Regions from separate parts of the Pseudomonas abietaniphila genome, predicted to be linked through region 1. Evidence: riboswitches for the same ligand, from Rfam matches in the RefSeq annotation. Region 1 holds a riboswitch; each other region holds the start of a gene.
The links. Region 1 has a riboswitch for cobalamin ahead of ABDX87_RS26510 (ABC transporter substrate-binding protein). Riboswitches for the same ligand answer to the same signal wherever they lie in the genome.
Positions count from the first base shown of each region.

Region 2: another riboswitch for cobalamin. It lies ahead of ABDX87_RS25890 (CbtB domain-containing protein); the one in region 1 lies ahead of ABDX87_RS26510 (ABC transporter substrate-binding protein).
Region 3: another riboswitch for cobalamin. It lies ahead of cobW (cobalamin biosynthesis protein CobW); the one in region 1 lies ahead of ABDX87_RS26510 (ABC transporter substrate-binding protein).

Region 1 covers NZ_CP155619.1:6,011,436-6,017,033, reverse strand. Annotated here, with positions in the region: gene ABDX87_RS26520 (NCS1 family nucleobase:cation symporter-1) at 1-722, shown strand, start outside; gene ABDX87_RS26515 (aspartate/glutamate racemase family protein) at 746-1,474, shown strand; cobalamin riboswitch at 1,527-1,724, shown strand; gene ABDX87_RS26510 (ABC transporter substrate-binding protein) at 1,865-2,878, shown strand; gene ABDX87_RS26505 (FecCD family ABC transporter permease) at 2,884-3,906, shown strand; gene ABDX87_RS26500 (ABC transporter ATP-binding protein) at 3,945-4,724, shown strand; gene ABDX87_RS26495 (UvrD-helicase domain-containing protein) at 4,797-5,598, opposite strand, start outside.
Region 2 covers NZ_CP155619.1:5,869,722-5,875,319, reverse strand. Annotated here, with positions in the region: gene ABDX87_RS25900 (ABC transporter permease) at 1-749, opposite strand, end outside; gene ABDX87_RS25895 (NAD(P)/FAD-dependent oxidoreductase) at 746-1,996, opposite strand; cobalamin riboswitch at 2,282-2,504, shown strand; gene ABDX87_RS25890 (CbtB domain-containing protein) at 2,603-2,788, shown strand; gene ABDX87_RS25885 (CbtA family protein) at 2,800-3,519, shown strand; gene ABDX87_RS25880 (cobalamin biosynthesis protein) at 3,516-3,929, shown strand; gene cobM (precorrin-4 C(11)-methyltransferase) at 4,086-4,832, shown strand; gene nfuA (Fe-S biogenesis protein NfuA) at 4,926-5,519, opposite strand.
Region 3 covers NZ_CP155619.1:5,878,340-5,883,937, forward strand. Annotated here, with positions in the region: gene ABDX87_RS25915 (ABC transporter ATP-binding protein) at 1-267, shown strand, start outside; gene ABDX87_RS25920 (aldehyde dehydrogenase) at 309-1,832, shown strand; gene ABDX87_RS25925 (IclR family transcriptional regulator) at 1,925-2,764, shown strand; cobalamin riboswitch at 2,986-3,201, shown strand; gene cobW (cobalamin biosynthesis protein CobW) at 3,337-4,416, shown strand; gene cobN (cobaltochelatase subunit CobN) at 4,420-5,598, shown strand, end outside.

The sequences.
Region 1 (5,598 bases):
GCTCGGCCCCCTGCAAGAAAACCATTCGCAAAGGCAATTTTTGGGGGCTGCCCGTCAACGTGCTGTTGTTCGCGTTCATCACCGTGATCCTCTGCGGCGCCCAGTTCTCCATCAACGGCCAGATCATCCAGAGCCCGACGGACATCATCAAGAGCATTCCGAGCACCTTTTTCCTGGTGTTGGGTTGCCTGGCGTTTCTCATCGTCACCGTGGCGGTGAACATCATGGCCAACTTTGTTGCACCCGCCTTCGTGCTCAGCAGTCTGGCGCCACGCTACCTGACCTTCCGCCGAGCCGGGATGCTCAGCGCAACGGTGGCGGTGCTGATCCTGCCGTGGAACCTCTACAACAGCCCGCTGGTGATTGTGTATTTCCTGTCGGGCCTGGGCGCCCTGCTCGGCCCGTTGTACGGCGTGATCACCGCCGATTATTGGCTGCTGCGCAAAGGACGGGTTAACGTGCCACAGCTTTACACCGAAGATCCGGCCGGCGCCTACCACTACTCGCGCGGGGTCAACCTGCGTGCCGTCTGGGCGTTTATCCCGGCGGCAATCATTTCCACGATTACCGCGCTGGTCCCGGCCTTCGATTCGGTGTCGCCGTTTTCCTGGCTGATGGGCGCTGCCATTGGCGCGGCGCTTTACCTGTTGCTGGCCGACCGGCGCAACACATTCAAAGACGTCAGTGGCCAGGCCATTGCCGTGCAAAGCACCCAGCATTGATCGCAAGCGAGAGTCGTCCCCCCATGCGTATTTTGATCGTCAACGTGAACACCACCGAATCGATGACCCAGACCATCGCCGAGCAGGCCCGCAGCGTTGCGTCTCCCGGCACGGAAATCATCGGGCTGACCCCGCGCTTCGGTGCGGAGTCGGTGGAAGGCAACTTCGAAAGCTACCTGGCGGCCATCGCGGTGATGGACCGGGTACTGTCCTACGACGAACCCTACGATGCGGTGATTCAGGCTGGCTATGGCGAGCACGGCCGCGAAGGTCTGCAGGAGCTGCTGGAAGTACCCGTGGTGGACATTACCGAGGCGGCCGCAAGCCTGGCGATGCTGTTGGGCCACAAGTACTCGGTGGTGACCACGCTGGATCGGGCGGTGCCGTTGATCGAGGACCGGCTGAAACTGGCGGGCGTCTACGAGCGTTGCGCCTCGGTGCGCGCCAGCGGCATGAGCGTGCTGGAACTGGAGGAAAAACCGGACCGCGCGCTGGAAGCCATCGCCGAGCAGGCCGTTGAAGCCGTCACCCGAGATAAAGCGGAAGTGATCTGCCTGGGCTGCGGAGGAATGGCCGGCCTTGATCAGATGATTCGCGACCGCGCCGGTGTTCCGGTGGTTGATGGCGTGACAGCGGCCGTGGCACTGGCCGAATCGCTGGTACGTCTGGGCCTCAAGACCTCGAAGGTCCGCACCTACGCCACGCCGCGGCCGAAGAGCGTCGTTGGCTGGCCGTTTCGTCTGCAGAATTGAAGCGTCGGTGAGCGATAGACCGGCGGTGCATTCGCCTCATGCCAGCGAATCGTTTAGTATCCCCGCCGCCGGTTTCCACTCGGAATTAATAGGGAATCCACGGGCCCTGCTCTGCCAGGCTCAAACGGAACTGTCCCCGCAACTGTAGGCGCTGAGCCCTGCTTCAAGAATGCCACTGGGTCAAACCGGGAAGGCTGAAGCCGGGCGAGGACGCGCCAGTCAGGAGACCTGCCGGCAAGCGTCAATCATTCACCGGCGGGGTGTCCGGGAAGGACACCCGTGCGCGTCTTTTTCGCGATCTGCACTTGCCCTGTCTTTTCAGCGGCGAGCCGGGATGTGCTTTCCAGTGCCTGCCCTTTCGGCCAACAGGTTTACTGGAGATCCCCGCTCATGTCGCTGCGCCGCCTTTGGTTGTTGCTCGCCAGTCTGACGCTGTCTAGCCCGCTCCTCGCTGAGTCAACGCATTACCCGCTGACGGTCGACAACTGCGGCGTACCGCTGACATTCGCCCAGGCACCGCAAAAAACCGTGACCATCGGCCAGGCCGCAACGGAAATGCTTTACGCACTGGGGCTCAGCCAACAGGTGATCGGCACGTCGTTGTGGTTCAACGACGTACTGCCTCAATTCAAGGACGCCAACAATACGATTGATCGCCTGGCCGACAACGCACCCAGCTTCGAGTCGGTGGTTGGCAAACGCCCGGATTTCGTCCCGGTTCAGTTCGAATGGATGGTCGGACCTCAAGGCGCAGTCGGTACCCGGCAACAGTTTCACGACCTGAACATCCCGACCTACATCCTGCCGTCCGACTGTGAGGGCAAGAACAACCGGGTGGGCGCGGACGGCACGCGCCTGGCGGCCTTCAACGTCGAGACGCTGTACAAGACCCTGGCTCAACTGGCGCTGATCTTCTACGTACAGGATCGCGGACAACAGCTGATCGCCGGCTATCAGGCGCGTCTGGCCAAGGCCGTTGAACAGGCGAAAAACCATGGCAGCCACGACGTTTCGGCGGTGTTCTGGTTTTCCAGCCCTGACCTCGACACTGACCCTTTTGTCGCCGGCCGCAAGGGCATCCCCAATTTCATGCTCGACACGCTGGGCATGCGCAATGTCATCGATTCCGATGAAGAGTGGCCCACCGTTGGCTGGGAAACCATCGCCAAGGCCAATCCGACGATTCTGGTGATCGCTCGCATGGACCGCCGGCGCTTCCCGGCCGACGATCATGAAAAGAAACTGGCGTTTCTCAAATCCGATCCGGTGACGCGCAACATGGACGCGGTGAAGCACAATCGCATCGTGATCATGGACGCCAGCGCAATGGAATCCAGCGTGAGGCTGTTCGACGGTATCGAGCAGCTCGGCGCTGCCGTTCAAAGCGCCACCTCTGCGCCATGAACCGCATGAGTGTGTGTCGATGGCTGGGCCACGGCCTGTGGGTCAGCGCCGTACTGGCGCTGGCAATCATGGCGGGCGTTGCGATCGGCGAGACGTCGATCAGCCTGCCTGTCATCGCTCAGGTGTTGGCGAACAAGCTGTGGGCGGCCGGTTACCGGGTGGACCTCATCGACGAAGGCATTGTCTGGAACTACCGCCTGACCCGCGCCATTGTCGCGGCGGCTTGTGGTGCGGGGCTGGCAATTTCCGGCGTCGTCTTGCAGTCGCTGCTGCGCAACCCGCTGGCCGACCCTTATCTGCTGGGCATATCGGCGGGCGCCTCCACAGGGGCCGTCCTAGTGGCGGTCATCGGTCTGGGCGCCGGGGCAGTCTCCCTGTCGACCGGCGCCTTTGTCGGCGCGATTGCCGCCTTTGCCCTGGTGGCCTTGCTTGCCCGCGCCTCTCGCGGCGAGACGGCGGCCGGCCAGATCATTCTGGCGGGGATCGCCGGCTCACAGTTATTCAACGCCCTCACGTCCTTTCTGATCACCCGCTCAGCCAACGCCGAGCAGGCGCGCGGCATCATGTTCTGGCTGCTCGGCAACCTCAGCGGCGTGCGCTGGTCGTCGGTGAGCCTGGCGGTGCCCGTGGTGTTGCTCGGGCTGGCGGTCTGTCTGTGGCATCGCCGCTCACTGGATGCGTTCACCTTTGGCGCCGACTCGGCGGCGTCACTGGGGATCCCCGTGCGCCGGGTTCAGGCCACGCTCATCGCGACCACTGCACTGATTACCGCGGTCATGGTGTCCATCGTCGGTTCGATCGGGTTTGTCGGGCTGGTCGTCCCGCACGCCGTTCGCATGATCGCGGGCGTGCGCCATGCCCGTTTGCTGCCGCTCAGTGCGCTGAGCGGCGCACTGTTCATGATCGCCGCTGACGCACTGTCCCGCACCGTGATCAAGGGACAAGTACTGCCCATCGGCGTGATCACCGCACTGGTCGGTGCCCCGGTGTTTGCCCTGATCTTGATCCGTGGGAGCCGCCTCCGATGAACGCTGCCAACCCGATTCACGCGGCCAGCCGTGGGGGTATGCCTCTGCTCAATGCAGTCAACGTGAGCTACGCGGTCAAAGGCGCTCAACTGCTCAAGGGCGTCAGCCTGGCGATTCAGCCGGGTGAAAACCTCGGTGTCATCGGCCCCAACGGATCTGGCAAATCGACCCTGCTCAAGCTGCTGGCCGGGCTGAAAACGCCGACCCAGGGCGACGTGCTATTGCGGGGCAAATCCCTGTCGACCCTGCGCCGAAGGGACATCGCACAATGCCTGGCGGTGGTCGAACAGCACGCGCAAACCAGCGACCACCTGACGTTGCAGCAGGCCGTGGAACTGGGTCGGACGCCCTGGCTGTCAGCGCTCGCCCCCTGGACCGATGTCGACCGGCACATCGTTGATCAAGCCATGGCCGACGTGAACCTGGAGCACTTGAAACACCGCGCATGGCATTCGCTCTCGGGAGGCGAACGGCAACGGGCGCATATCGCCCGGGCGCTGGCGCAACGGCCACAGATTTTACTGCTGGACGAACCGACCAATCACTTGGATATCCAGCAACAGTTGTCGATCCTCGGGCGGGTTCATCAATTACCCGTCACCACTGTCATCGCCCTTCATGACCTCAATCAGGCGCTGGACTGCGACCGTCTGGCGGTCCTTGACGGAGGGCGTCTGGTGGCCTTGGGTTCACCCTTCGAGGTGCTGACGCCGGAACGCCTGTACACGACGTTCGGCGTCACGGGGCATTGGCTGACCGATCCGGTCGACGGCGCGAAGCTGTTGCGCCTGCGCACGGTCTCAGACTGCGCTCCCTAACTCCCCAATCGGGCCGCCCGCGCGATGGCGGTCTCACGACCGCCACCGCTGCACCGCCGACAAACCGCGTGGCTACACGGTGGCCTCATCGCTGCGCATGGCCCCTCGTCGGTCTTCGAAGAAGGCTTTGTCCCCGGCAATCCGCGAAGATGCTTTTGGCACGGCCGCGTCGTCGTTGCCCGCCGCGTCGATGAACCAGTAGCAATGACGCACCGCCCGGGTGATCGCGACATACGCCAGGCGCAACACCTCGTCCTTCTGCGCGTTGTCGAAGGCTTCAAGGTCGCCCTCCTTGCCCAGCCCGGCCATCTGGTAGACCTGATTCTTGTACGGTGACTGGGTCAGGTGCTGGCAGTCGCCGAGCAGGAACACCGCGTCAGCCTGCAAACCCTTGGAGCTGTGATACGTCAGTTGCTTAAGGCGCCGCTCGCCGGGCGGCAACGCATAATCGGTATTCATCACCGATTGCAGTGCCTCCGGCAACTTGCTGCGCTCGCTCCCCTTGCGGTACAGCAGCAGCACCGAGTGACCCGCGTTGTAATGCTCGATCAGACTCGCCACCAATTGATCGTCATCGCGATCGAACACGTTGACCGGCAGCAGCTCCTGCACCGGCCCGCTGGCTCGGGCCTTCTTGCCGCTGATCGCCGGTGCAGCGCGCACGATGTGTTCGGCCGCGTCGATGATGTGCTGGTGGCTGCGGAAGTTGTCGCTGAGCATGACTTTGGTGGTGCTTGGCGACGGGAACTCCTTGGGGAACTCCATGAAGAATTTCGGCGAGCTGCCACGCCAGCCGTAAATTGACTGCCAGTCGTCTCCGACGCACAAGAGCGATGAGCGCTGCGCGCCTCGGCCCACATGCAACGCTGGGCCA
Region 2 (5,598 bases), 140 kb from region 1:
ACCAGCGCCGGAGTGACGTAGTCGCCCACCGTGGGCACGAACACCACCAGTGCCGCCGAGAGAATGCCCGGCACAGACAACGGCAACACCACCCGGAAGAACCCTTGATGGGGCTTGGCGCCCAGGTCAGCCGCTGCTTCGAACAGGTTCTTCGGCAGGCCTTGCAGGCAGATGTACAACGGCAGGACGGCGAACGCCGCGTAAGCGTGGGCGAGCGTGACCACCACGGTCGAAGGCGTATTGAGCAGGCCATTGAGGGGCGCATCGATCATCCCCAACTGCATCAATGCCGAATTGAGCACGCCGTTATAGGCAAGGACGATTTTCCAGGCGAACACCCGCAACAGGTAACTGGTCCAGAACGGCAGGGTCACCAGAAACAACAGCAGGTGGCGCCAGCGACCGGCGCGAAACGCGAGGAAGTACGCCACTGGAAATGCCAGCACCACAGTCGCGACGGTGACGATGGCCGAAAGCACGATCGAGCGCAGCAAGACCAGCCGCGTCAGCGGATCGGTCAGTGCCGACCACAGGTTGTCGAGACTGAAGGCTGAGCCAATGATCTGCCCGTCGTTCACCCGCACGCTCATGTACAGCAACAACCCCAGCGCGAACAGAATCAAGGTGCAGGTGATCAACCCGCCCGGAAGGTTGAGCCAGGCGTCGAACACCTTGGCGCGAGAGCGGCGTGGGGGTTGAGTCGCGGGCACTGTCATCTCTGCACCGACCTCTGCGTGTGTTCGGCTCATCGCTTCCCTCCCCTGACCCGACGTTCGAACAGGTCCTGAAAACGCATGACGTTCGCCGCCACCCGGGCCACGTTGCGATGCAAGGGCGCGGCGGGCATGGCCTTGAACGGCGTGACCGGATAGGCGCTCTCTTCGGGTGGCAAGCCGTTGACCAAGTCAGCAACCAGTCCGCCCATACGAGTCGCCATGGCCACGCCACGTCCGTAGTAGCCCAAGGCGACAGTCAAACCCGGCTCGGGCTGGCTGAGCATAGGGATACTGGCGGCGGGCACCGCGACACGACCGCACCAGCAGTGCGTGATAGGTACATTTTCCAGCATCGGGTAAATGTCCAGCATTTCTGCCCGTACACGTGCCACATCGCCGCCGTTCAACGCGTCGCGAAAGGCACCTCGGGTGCCGAGCACGAAGCGGCCGTCGTCGGTTCTTCGAAAATAGCGCAGCACACGGAAGGTGTCGGAAACCGGCAACCCGCCCGGCAGCACCTGGTCGAGCAACGCAGCGGACAACGGCGCCGTGGCCGCTTGCAGGCTCCACAACGTGACGTAGGTGTGCGGCAACGCCGGCAGCAATGGCGAAGAGTAGGCGTTGGTCGCAATGACCACCTGTTCTGCACGGATCTCACCGCTAGCGGTAGTGACGGTCCATCCGCCTTCGCCACGTCGCAGCTGCAACGCCGCGCAGTGTTCGAAAATCTTCACCCCGCGCGATCTGGCTGCCGCGGCCAGCCCCTGGACATACTGATAAGGCTGCAGCTGCCCCGCCCGTCGATCCAGCAGCGCGCCTTTATAAATAGACGTGCCCAACAGCCGAGTGGTCTGCGCTTGATCGAGTACCTGCACGTCGCCGCCACGCGACTGCCACTGAACGGCGCGATTCAACAGGTTGTCCAGCGCCGCGTCGTGATGGGCCGCCTGGATCCAGCCGTCCTGACGCGCGCCGCATTCAATGCCCAAACGCTTGATCAGATCGAACACATGTTGGGCTGCACCGCCCACCAGATCGGTGAGCGCGGCGCCCTTCGACTGCCCGAACCGCTGCTCCAGTTCATCGGGATTCAGCTTGAGTCCGGGAATCACCTGCCCGCCGTTACGGCCCGAAGCCCCCTCACCGATGTTCAGTGCGTCAAGCACCACCACGTCGCCGTCAATCGCCGACAGTTCAAGCGCAGTGGACAGCCCGGTGTACCCCGCACCAATCACCACACAACGCGCACGGGACGGGAGCCTGGCGACGAAGGCCGGCATGGGTGACTGAACCTGCCAAAGGCAACTGAAGAGATCGACTGATGCTTTCAAGATTCACCTGTATCGATAATCGATATAAGTCTATTTATATTCGATATCGTCAGGCGCGCAAGTGCCCTCTTCCCGGCACGTCGTTTCCGGGGCAAATGCGTCGTTAAAGGCCTTTAAAGCTATCGATATTCGATAGATCGTCCCCCAAGAGAGGCAATGGGTTCAGCCTGTAACCGGCCCGATGCCCTCACGCGCCACGCCATCCCGATTGACTGAGGCACCACACCGTGGTCTCCTACACGCCTTGTTACGGGTGCCCTTCACAGGGTGAAACGGGAAACCGGTGCGCGCAGACCTCAAGGTGTGTGCAAGTCCGGCGCTGCCCCCGCAACGGTAAGCGAGTGAAGAGTCAGATCCACTGTGTCGGTAGCGATATGGGAAGGCGATTCTTGAAGGCATGTGGCAGTTGCACGTGTCCCTCGCAAGCCCGGAGACCGGCCCGACAACGACACATAACGAACCCGCGGTGGGCGGGCGCTGTTGAGTTCATGGCCGACGCTCGTCCGCCGTGTCCCTTGCGCCTTCCCGTCCGCTGACATCTCAGAGGGAAGCGCCATGTCGATCAGTACCACCAGCCAGACATCCAGCCACATCACTACTCAGACCCAACGCCTGACCGCCGCCATCAGCGCGATGATCCTTGGCGCGTGCCTGGTTTACTTCGCCGGTTTCTCGCACCTGGACGCCGTGCACAACGCTGCGCACGACACCCGTCACAGCGCCGCCTTCCCTTGCCATTGAGACCTCTCGCCATGTTCAAGCGAATCGCTCAAACGGCGGGTTTCACGGGTCTGCTCGCTGCCCTGCTGCTGACCCTGCTGCAAAGCTTCTGGGTCGCCCCCTTGATCCACGAAGCTGAAACCTATGAGAAAGCCCCTGCCGCCGAACAGCACGCGCATGCTGAAGGCGCCATGGCCGCTCATGTCCACGACGACGAGGCCTGGGAGCCGGAAGATGGCTGGCAGCGCGTAGTGTCCACGGCGGGCGGGAACCTGGTGGTTGCCGTGGGTTTCGCATTGATGCTGGTAGCGCTTTACACCTTGCGCACGCCGGCCACCGCTCGCCAGGGCGCGCTCTGGGGACTGGCCGGTTTTGCCGTGTTCGTCCTCGCGCCAACCCTGGGCTTGCCCCCTGAGTTGCCGGGCACAGCGGCCGCAGACCTGACTCAGCGGCAAATCTGGTGGGCGAGCACCGCCGCCTCCACGGCAGTAGGTCTGGCGCTGATCGTGTTCGCTCGTCACTGGCTATTGAAAGTGCTGGGGGCCGTGATCCTGGTGATTCCACACGTCGTTGGCGCACCTCAGCCGGAAGTCCACTCGGCACTGGCGCCGCAAGCGCTGGAGGCACAGTTCAAGATCGCCTCGTTGCTGACCAACGCGGTGTTCTGGATTGCGATGGGCCTGATCAGCGCCTGGCTGTTTCGCCGCAGCGCCGCGCAATCAGCTCACGCGAGCCTGAACCACGCCGTATGAGTGAACCCGACAACCGGCCGATACGCGTGATCGGCCTGGGCTGCCAGCGTGGCTGCCCCGCGTCGGTGCTGCTGGGGCTGATTGAAGTCTGCCTGATGGAACACAAGCTGACGTTGAACGACGTCACCGCCCTCGCCTCCATCGACCGCAAATCGGACGAGGTGGGACTGCTGGAACTGGCGGAACAACTCCAGTTGCCGCTCGGGTTTTTCAGCGCAGAGGAGCTGGCGGTTTTCGAGCCGCACCTGAGCCACCGCTCACAGATCGCTTTCGACCACACCGGCTGTTATGGCGTGGCAGAAAGCGCGGCGCTGGCGATGGCTTCGCGGTTAAACGGCCCACCCGTGAAGTTGGTGATCGAACGACGCAACAGTTCCCAAGCGACCTTCGCATTGGCTTCCACGTTGTAATGCCATTTCCCTGTGGGAGCGAATTCATTCGCGAATCGGAATTTCAGGCGCCGAATGTGCAGATGCCTGGACGATTTTTCGCGAATGAATTCGCTCCCACAGAAATCGTGCCTGCCCCGAGTGCAGAAGTACAAGAGTGAGTAATCTGGAGACCCCATGACCGTTTTCTTCATCGGCGCAGGCCCCGGCGATCCGGACCTGATCACCGTCAAAGGCCAGCGTCTGATCCGCACCTGTCCGGTCATCATCTACGCCGGTTCGCTGGTCCCGGAGGCCGTGCTGGAAGGCCATCAGGCGGTTCAGGTGACGAACAGTGCGGAGTTGCATCTGGAGCAGATCATCACCCTGATGAAATCTGCTCATGCAAACGGCCAGGATGTGGCGCGCGTGCACTCCGGCGACCCGAGCTTGTACGGCGCGATTGGCGAGCAGATTCGTTGCCTGCGTGAGTTGGGCATCCCCTTCGAAATCATCCCCGGCGTCACCGCCACCGCCGCTTGCGCCGCGCTGCTGGGCACCGAACTGACGCTGCCCGATATTTCTCAAAGCGTGATTCTGACCCGTTACGGCGACAAGACGGCGATGCCGGAAGGCGAAGCGCTGGGCGACCTCGCGCGGCACAAGGCGACCATGGCGATTCATCTGGGGGTCAGTAATCTCGGAAAGATCGTCGCCGAGCTAACGCCGCACTACGGGTCGGATTGCCCGATCGCCGTGGTTCATCGCGCCAGCTGGCCTGATCAGGATTGGGTGACCGGCACGCTGGCTGATATCGAACAAAAGGTGCAGGAGAAGGGTTTCAGGCGTACGGCGCTGATTCTGGTGGGGCGTGTGCTGGGAAATGAGGTGTTCAGCGAGTCATCGCTGTATCGCGCCGGGCATGCGCATGTGTTCAGGCCTTAAAACGCGCGCATGACTGACACGATGCGCCTACACAGAATATGTACCCAACAAAAAGCCCCGAACCAGTCGAGGCTTTTTGTGCAGCAGAATCACTCAGTAGTAAGCGTTTTCTTTCTGAGTGTGGTCAGTCACGTCACGCACACCGGACAGCTCAGGAATGCGTTCCAGCAACGTGCGCTCGATGCCTTCCTTGAGCGTCACGTCAGCCTGACCGCAACCCTGGCAACCACCACCGAACTGCAACACGGCGATGTTGGCCTCGTCTTCTTCGACGACGTCGATCAGGGTGACCTGACCGCCGTGGCTCGCCAGACCCGGGTTGATCTCGGTCTGCAGGTAGTAATTGATGCGCTCGTTGATCGGGCTGTCGGCATTGACCATCGGCACTTTAGCGTTTGGCGCCTTGATGGTCAGTTGGCCACCCATGCGGTCGGTGGCATAGTCGACCACCGCGTCATCCAGAAACGCTTCGCTGAACGAATCGATCCAGGCCGTGAAGCTCTTCAGGCCAATGGCCTTGTCTTCCGGCTTTTCTTCGCCTGGCTTGCAGTAAGCAATGCAGGTTTCAGCGTATTGGGTGCCAGGCTGGGTAATAAACACGCGGATGCCGATGCCGGGGGTGTTCTGCTTTTCCAGCAGATCGGCCAGGTAATCGTGGGCGGCATCGGTAATAGTAATAGCGGTCATGAAAATTCCTCGCAGACGTGGGGCGGAGTTTACGCCATTCCACGGCAACTGACAAAGTCCTAGTATTTCGCTCAGGTAA
Region 3 (5,598 bases), 130 kb from region 1:
ACGGTCTCGTTACGACCTGAAGACTTGCGCGTTGAAGCACGACCGACTCAGACCGATGCCTCGATGACCCAGGCCACGGTGGTGCAAACCCTGTTTCACGGGCGCTCGTTGCGTATTCAGGTCAGCGTGCCGGGTGTCGATGCCCTGACCCTCGACCTGCCGCGCGATGGCAATGCCCAACACAACGAGGCGTTGCGTCCGGGCGATGGCATTTACCTGAGCGTGGCGCCGGGCGTGGCCCGGGCATTTTCCGCCACGCCGGTTTGAACCGCAGATCTTTTCATTTTCCGTTCTTGCAGGGTGTGTTCATGACCACGATCTACCAGACACTGTCGCAACGCAGCGCCGCCGACTGGCAACAGCGCTTGAGCCAGTTCGACTACCGCATCAGCAACTTCATCGACGGCGAATACTGTGATGCGCTGAGCGGCGCCACCTTCGAGGTCGTCAATCCGGCGACGGGCAAGGTTCACGGCACGGCGCCGCGCAGCCGGGCGGAGGACGTCGACGCGGCGGTCAAGTCCGCCCGTCGCGCGTTCAAGTCCGGCAGTTGGTCCCGCCTGGCGCCGAGGGACCGGATGGCCGTGCTTTACCGTTTTGCGCAGTTGATCGAAGCGCAGGCCGAAGCCTTCGCCATGCTCGACGTGCTGGACATGGGCAAGCCGATCACCGACATGCTGGAAGTGGACGTGCCGTATTCGGCCCTGTCGTTTCAGTTCTTCGCCGAAACGATTGATAAGCTCGAAGGCGCGGTGACCAGCACCACGCCGGAGGCGCTGCATTACATCTTGCGCCAGCCGCTGGGCGTGGTCGGGTTGATCGTGCCCTGGAACTATCCGCTGTTGATGGCCGCCTGGAAACTCGCGCCGGCGCTGTCGATGGGCAATTCGGTGGTGCTCAAGCCCGCCGAGCAGTCGCCTTCGAGCGCTGTGCTGCTGGCCGATCTGTTCATGCAGGCGGGCGGACCGCCCGGCGTGTTCAACGTGGTGCAAGGGCTGGGCGCTGAAGCGGGTGAGGCCCTTGCGCTGCACATGAACGTCGACAAGATCGGCTTCACCGGGTCGGTCGACGTCGGCAAGAAAATGTTTGTCTACGCCGGTCAGTCGAACATGAAACGCGTGACCACCGAATGCGGTGGCAAAAGCCCCCAGATCATTCTGGCCGACGTCGCCGACCTTGATCGCGCGGTGAGTTACGCGGTGAATGGCATTTACGCCAATCAGGGCGAGGTGTGCAACGCAGGTTCTCGCTTGCTGGTGCAGGACAGCATTTACGACGCCTTCATCGAGCGCTTCACGTCGGTGGCGCAAGGGCGCTTCGTGCCTGGGGACCCGTTCGACCCGCGTACTCGAATGGGCTCGATGGTCTCATTCCAGCAGCAGAAGCGCGTGTTGGGCTACATCGACAAGGCCAACACCGAAGGCGGCCGACTGGTGTTCGGTGGCGGTGTGCCGCAGGGTCTGGAGCACGGCGCCTTTGTCAGTCCGACGCTCTATGCCGATGTCTCGCCTGACATGACCCTGGCCCGTGAAGAAGTGTTCGGCCCTGTGGCCGCCGCCATTCGGGTCCAGGGCCTGGAGCACGCGCTGGACATTGCCAACGACTCGATCTACGGCCTCGCGGCATCCGTCTGGACCCAGAACATCGACAAGGCGCTGACCTTCGCCCGCGATGTGGAAGCCGGGATCGTCTGGGTCAACTGTTTCGATCATGGCGACATGACGCAACCCTGGGGCGGTTTCAAGCAGTCGGGTAACGGCCGCGACCGTTGCCTGGAAGCCTTGACTCAGTATTCACAGACCAAGTCGGTCTGGGTGCATTTGGGCGGTTGACGAAGGTGTCGTGTCGGGTACAGTCGCTTTTTTGTCTGTACCCGCCGCGAGCGCCAGTCAGTCAATAACAACGCCATTCTCCGCGAGCGCCCATGAGCCTAGATTCCATGCCTGACGAAAAACTGCCTGCCGACAAAGTCGCGCCTGAAGACTCGCCGTTGTTCGCCAGCACGCTGGCCCGCGGTCTTGAGGTGATTATGGCGTTTCGTGCCGGCAATCCGAGCATGAACCTGCCCGAGATCGCCGCCGCGACCGGCATCACCAAAAGCGCGGCACAGCGCTTCGCTTTCACCCTTGAAGCCTTGGGCTACCTGCGCAAGGATCCGCAGAGCAAACGCTACCAGTTGACGCCACGCGCCTTGTCGCTGGGCTTTGGCTACCTGCAGACCGACAGCCTGATCGACCGGGCATCCCCGTACCTGCATCAACTCAACCGGGAATGCCACGAAAGCTGCAACCTGTCCGAGCCGGACGGGCACGAGATGGTCTTCGTCGCGCGTTTTCCCAGCCACAATCAGGTAATGATTCCGATGCCGTTGGGGCTGAGCCTGCCGATGTACTGCACTGCGTCGGGCCGCGCGTACCTGTCCCGACTCGACCCCCAGGCCTGCGCCGATCTGCTCCGCGCCATGCCGCGCCCGATGCACACCCATGCCACGATCACCGATCTCGACGCCTTGCTCGACACGATCGCCGAGGCGCGGGAGGAGGGCTACAGCAGCATTGAGGGCGAGTATTTTCTGGGAGACATTAGCCTGGCAGCGCCGATTGTCGATGCGGGTGGCACGCCGTTGGGCGCGATCAACATCTCGGTGCCGGCCAGCCGCTGGAGTTTTCAGGACGCGCGCAAAGCCTTCGGCCCTTCACTGATTCACACCGCGCATGCCATCTCCAGCGCGGGTTGGAGTCAGCGGGCGGGTGGGTTTCGCTGATGGCTGTCGGGATTTGCCGTTAGCAGGATTTGCGGCAAATGCATGACCTGTGGGAACGATCATCGTCATACATCAATCTCCCTCACTCCACTCCTACCGGATTCGCGTCCTCCGATGCTGTTGCTTTTCCAGCGCGATGGTCCGGTCACTACAAACTGCGACGTGCAAAATGCCCCACGTATACCGTTGCTCGTTGACCTTCGCCTGACCACTGCGTAGCCTTGCGCACTTGAGGTTCGCCGGCTCGGGTTTCTCGACACCGGCGCTAAGAAGGGAATGCGGTACATGCCGCAGCTGCCCCCGCAACTGTAAACGGTCATGTTCATTGCACAGCCACTGCGCGAGCGGGAAGGCGTGATGAATGCGATAGGCGTGACGACTGCGTCAGCCACTTCGCCGCCGTGAGCCAGGAGACCTGCCTCAAAGACGGGCTTGCTTTTCAGCAAGGCCCTGCGAATTCTCATTACAACCGGGCGGGGTGATCCGGTGGCGAATCGAATGGCGAGCCTGTCGGCATCGACGGCTGCGCGGTTCTCGTCCTGTTTGCCCGCCGCAACGCCATAGGGCATCCGATGAAAACACTGGCCAAACTTCCCGTCACCATCGTCACCGGCTTTCTCGGTTCGGGCAAAACCACCCTGTTGCGCCACATGCTCGATAACGCCGAGGGGCGCCGTATCGCGGTGATCGTCAACGAATTCGGCGAGCTGGGCATTGACGGCGAAATCCTCAAGCAATGCACCATCGGCTGCACCGAAGAAGAGGCCAACGGTCGCGTCTATGAACTGGCCAACGGCTGCCTGTGCTGCACCGTCCAGGAAGAGTTTTTCCCGGTGATGCAGGAGCTGGTCGCCCGCCGTGGTGATCTGGACCATATCCTCATCGAAACCTCGGGCCTCGCTCTGCCGAAACCGCTGGTTCAAGCCTTCCAGTGGCCTGAGATCCGCAACGCCTGCACCGTTGACGCCGTCATCACGGTGGTTGACAGCCCGGCTGTCGTTGCCGGCACGTTCGCGGCATTCCCGGATCAGGTCGACGCACAGCGCAAACTCGATCCGAACCTGGACCACGAGTCCCCGTTGCACGAGCTGTTCGCCGACCAGCTGGCGAGCGCCGACCTGGTCATCCTCAACAAGGCCGACATGCTCGATGCTGCTGCATTGGCCGCTGTGCGCGCTGAAGTGGCCGAAGAGTTGCCACCTGCGGTCAAAGTCATCGAAGCCAGCAAGGGCCAGTTGCCGATCAGCGTCCTGCTGGGGCTGGGCGCCGAGTCCGAGCTGCACATCGACGGCCGCAAAACGCACCACGATCATCACGACGGCGACGACCACGATGATCATGACCACGACGCGTTCGACTCGATTTCCATCTCGCTGCCGCAAGCCGACGAAGCACTGTTGCTCGACGCCCTGACCCAGGCGGTTGTCCAGCACGGCATCCTGCGCGTCAAAGGTTTCGCCGCGATTCCCGGCAAACCGATGCGTTTGCTGGTGCAGGGCGTAGGCACCCGTTTCGACAAGCACTTCGACCGTGCCTGGAAAGCGGACGAAGAGCGCCTGACCCATCTGGTGCTGATCGGCCAGGAACTCGACGCTGGCGTGCTTGAGTCCCAATTGCGCGCTGCCGTCACGGCGGCCGAGATCAAAGGCTAAGCCATGCACCTGCTGCGCACCCAGCCCGGTGGCTTTGTCCCCGACGACAGCATCGCTGACCTTGGACAGACCCCCGCCGAGCTGGTGATTCTGTGCAGCGGCGATTCCCAGCTGGCATTGCTCGCGGAAACCGCGCAGCAATTGACGGACGATTACCCCAGCCTGCGTCTGGCCAACCCCATGCAGGTGCAGAACCACGCGTCGGTGGACCTTTACGTCGATGAAGTGCTGCGTCATGCCAAGGTCATTCTCATTTCCTTGCACGGCGGCATTGGTTACTGGCGTTACGGCGTTGAACGACTGGTGGAGTTGGCAGCCAAGGGTGTGAAGCTGATTCTGGTGCCGGGCGACGATCGTCCCGATCCGGAACTCAGTGACCTGAGCACCGAGCCTGCCGAAGACCGTGACCGGCTCTGGCATTACTTGCGCCAGGGTGGCAAACAGAATGCGCTGGAGCTGTTCCGGTGCATCGCCAGTCGTTGGCTGGCTCGCGATTATTCCTGGGCCGAACCGCAGACGCTGCCGCGCACGGCGATTTATCACCCGGCCAAGGCCCATGCCGGTATTGCTGAGTGGCAGGCCGACTGGCGTATGGGTCATCCGGTGGCGGCTGTCCTGTTCTATCGCTCGCACCTGCAAGCGGCCAACACCGGTTTCATTGATGTCTTCTGCGAACGGTTGTTGGCGCAAGGCTTGAACCCGTTACCCATCGCCGTCGCCAGCCTGAAAGAGCCGGCGTGCCTGGCCGCCGTGCAGGACTGGCTGGACGAGACGGCGTGCGAGGTCATCCTCAACACCACCGGTTTTGCCCAGTCGAGCCCGGAGGCGCCGCATTTGCGCCCGTTCCGGCGCAATATTCCAGTCATTCAGGCGATCTGCGCGCAGGACAACGAGCCGGCCTGGCAGGCCAGTGAGCAGGGGCTTGGCTCCCGTGATCTGGCGATGCACATCGCGCTGCCGGAACTGGACGGACGCATCATCAGCCGTCCGATCAGCTTCAAGGGCCTGGCCTGGTACAGCGAGCGCAGTCAGTCCGACGTCGTCTGTTATCGCGCGCAACCGGGGCGCATGGACTTCGTCGCCGAGCTGGCACGGCGCTGGGTGTTGCTGGCACGCACCCCCAATGCTGACAAGCGCGTGGCGCTGATTCTGGCGAATTACCCGACCCGGGATGGCCGCATC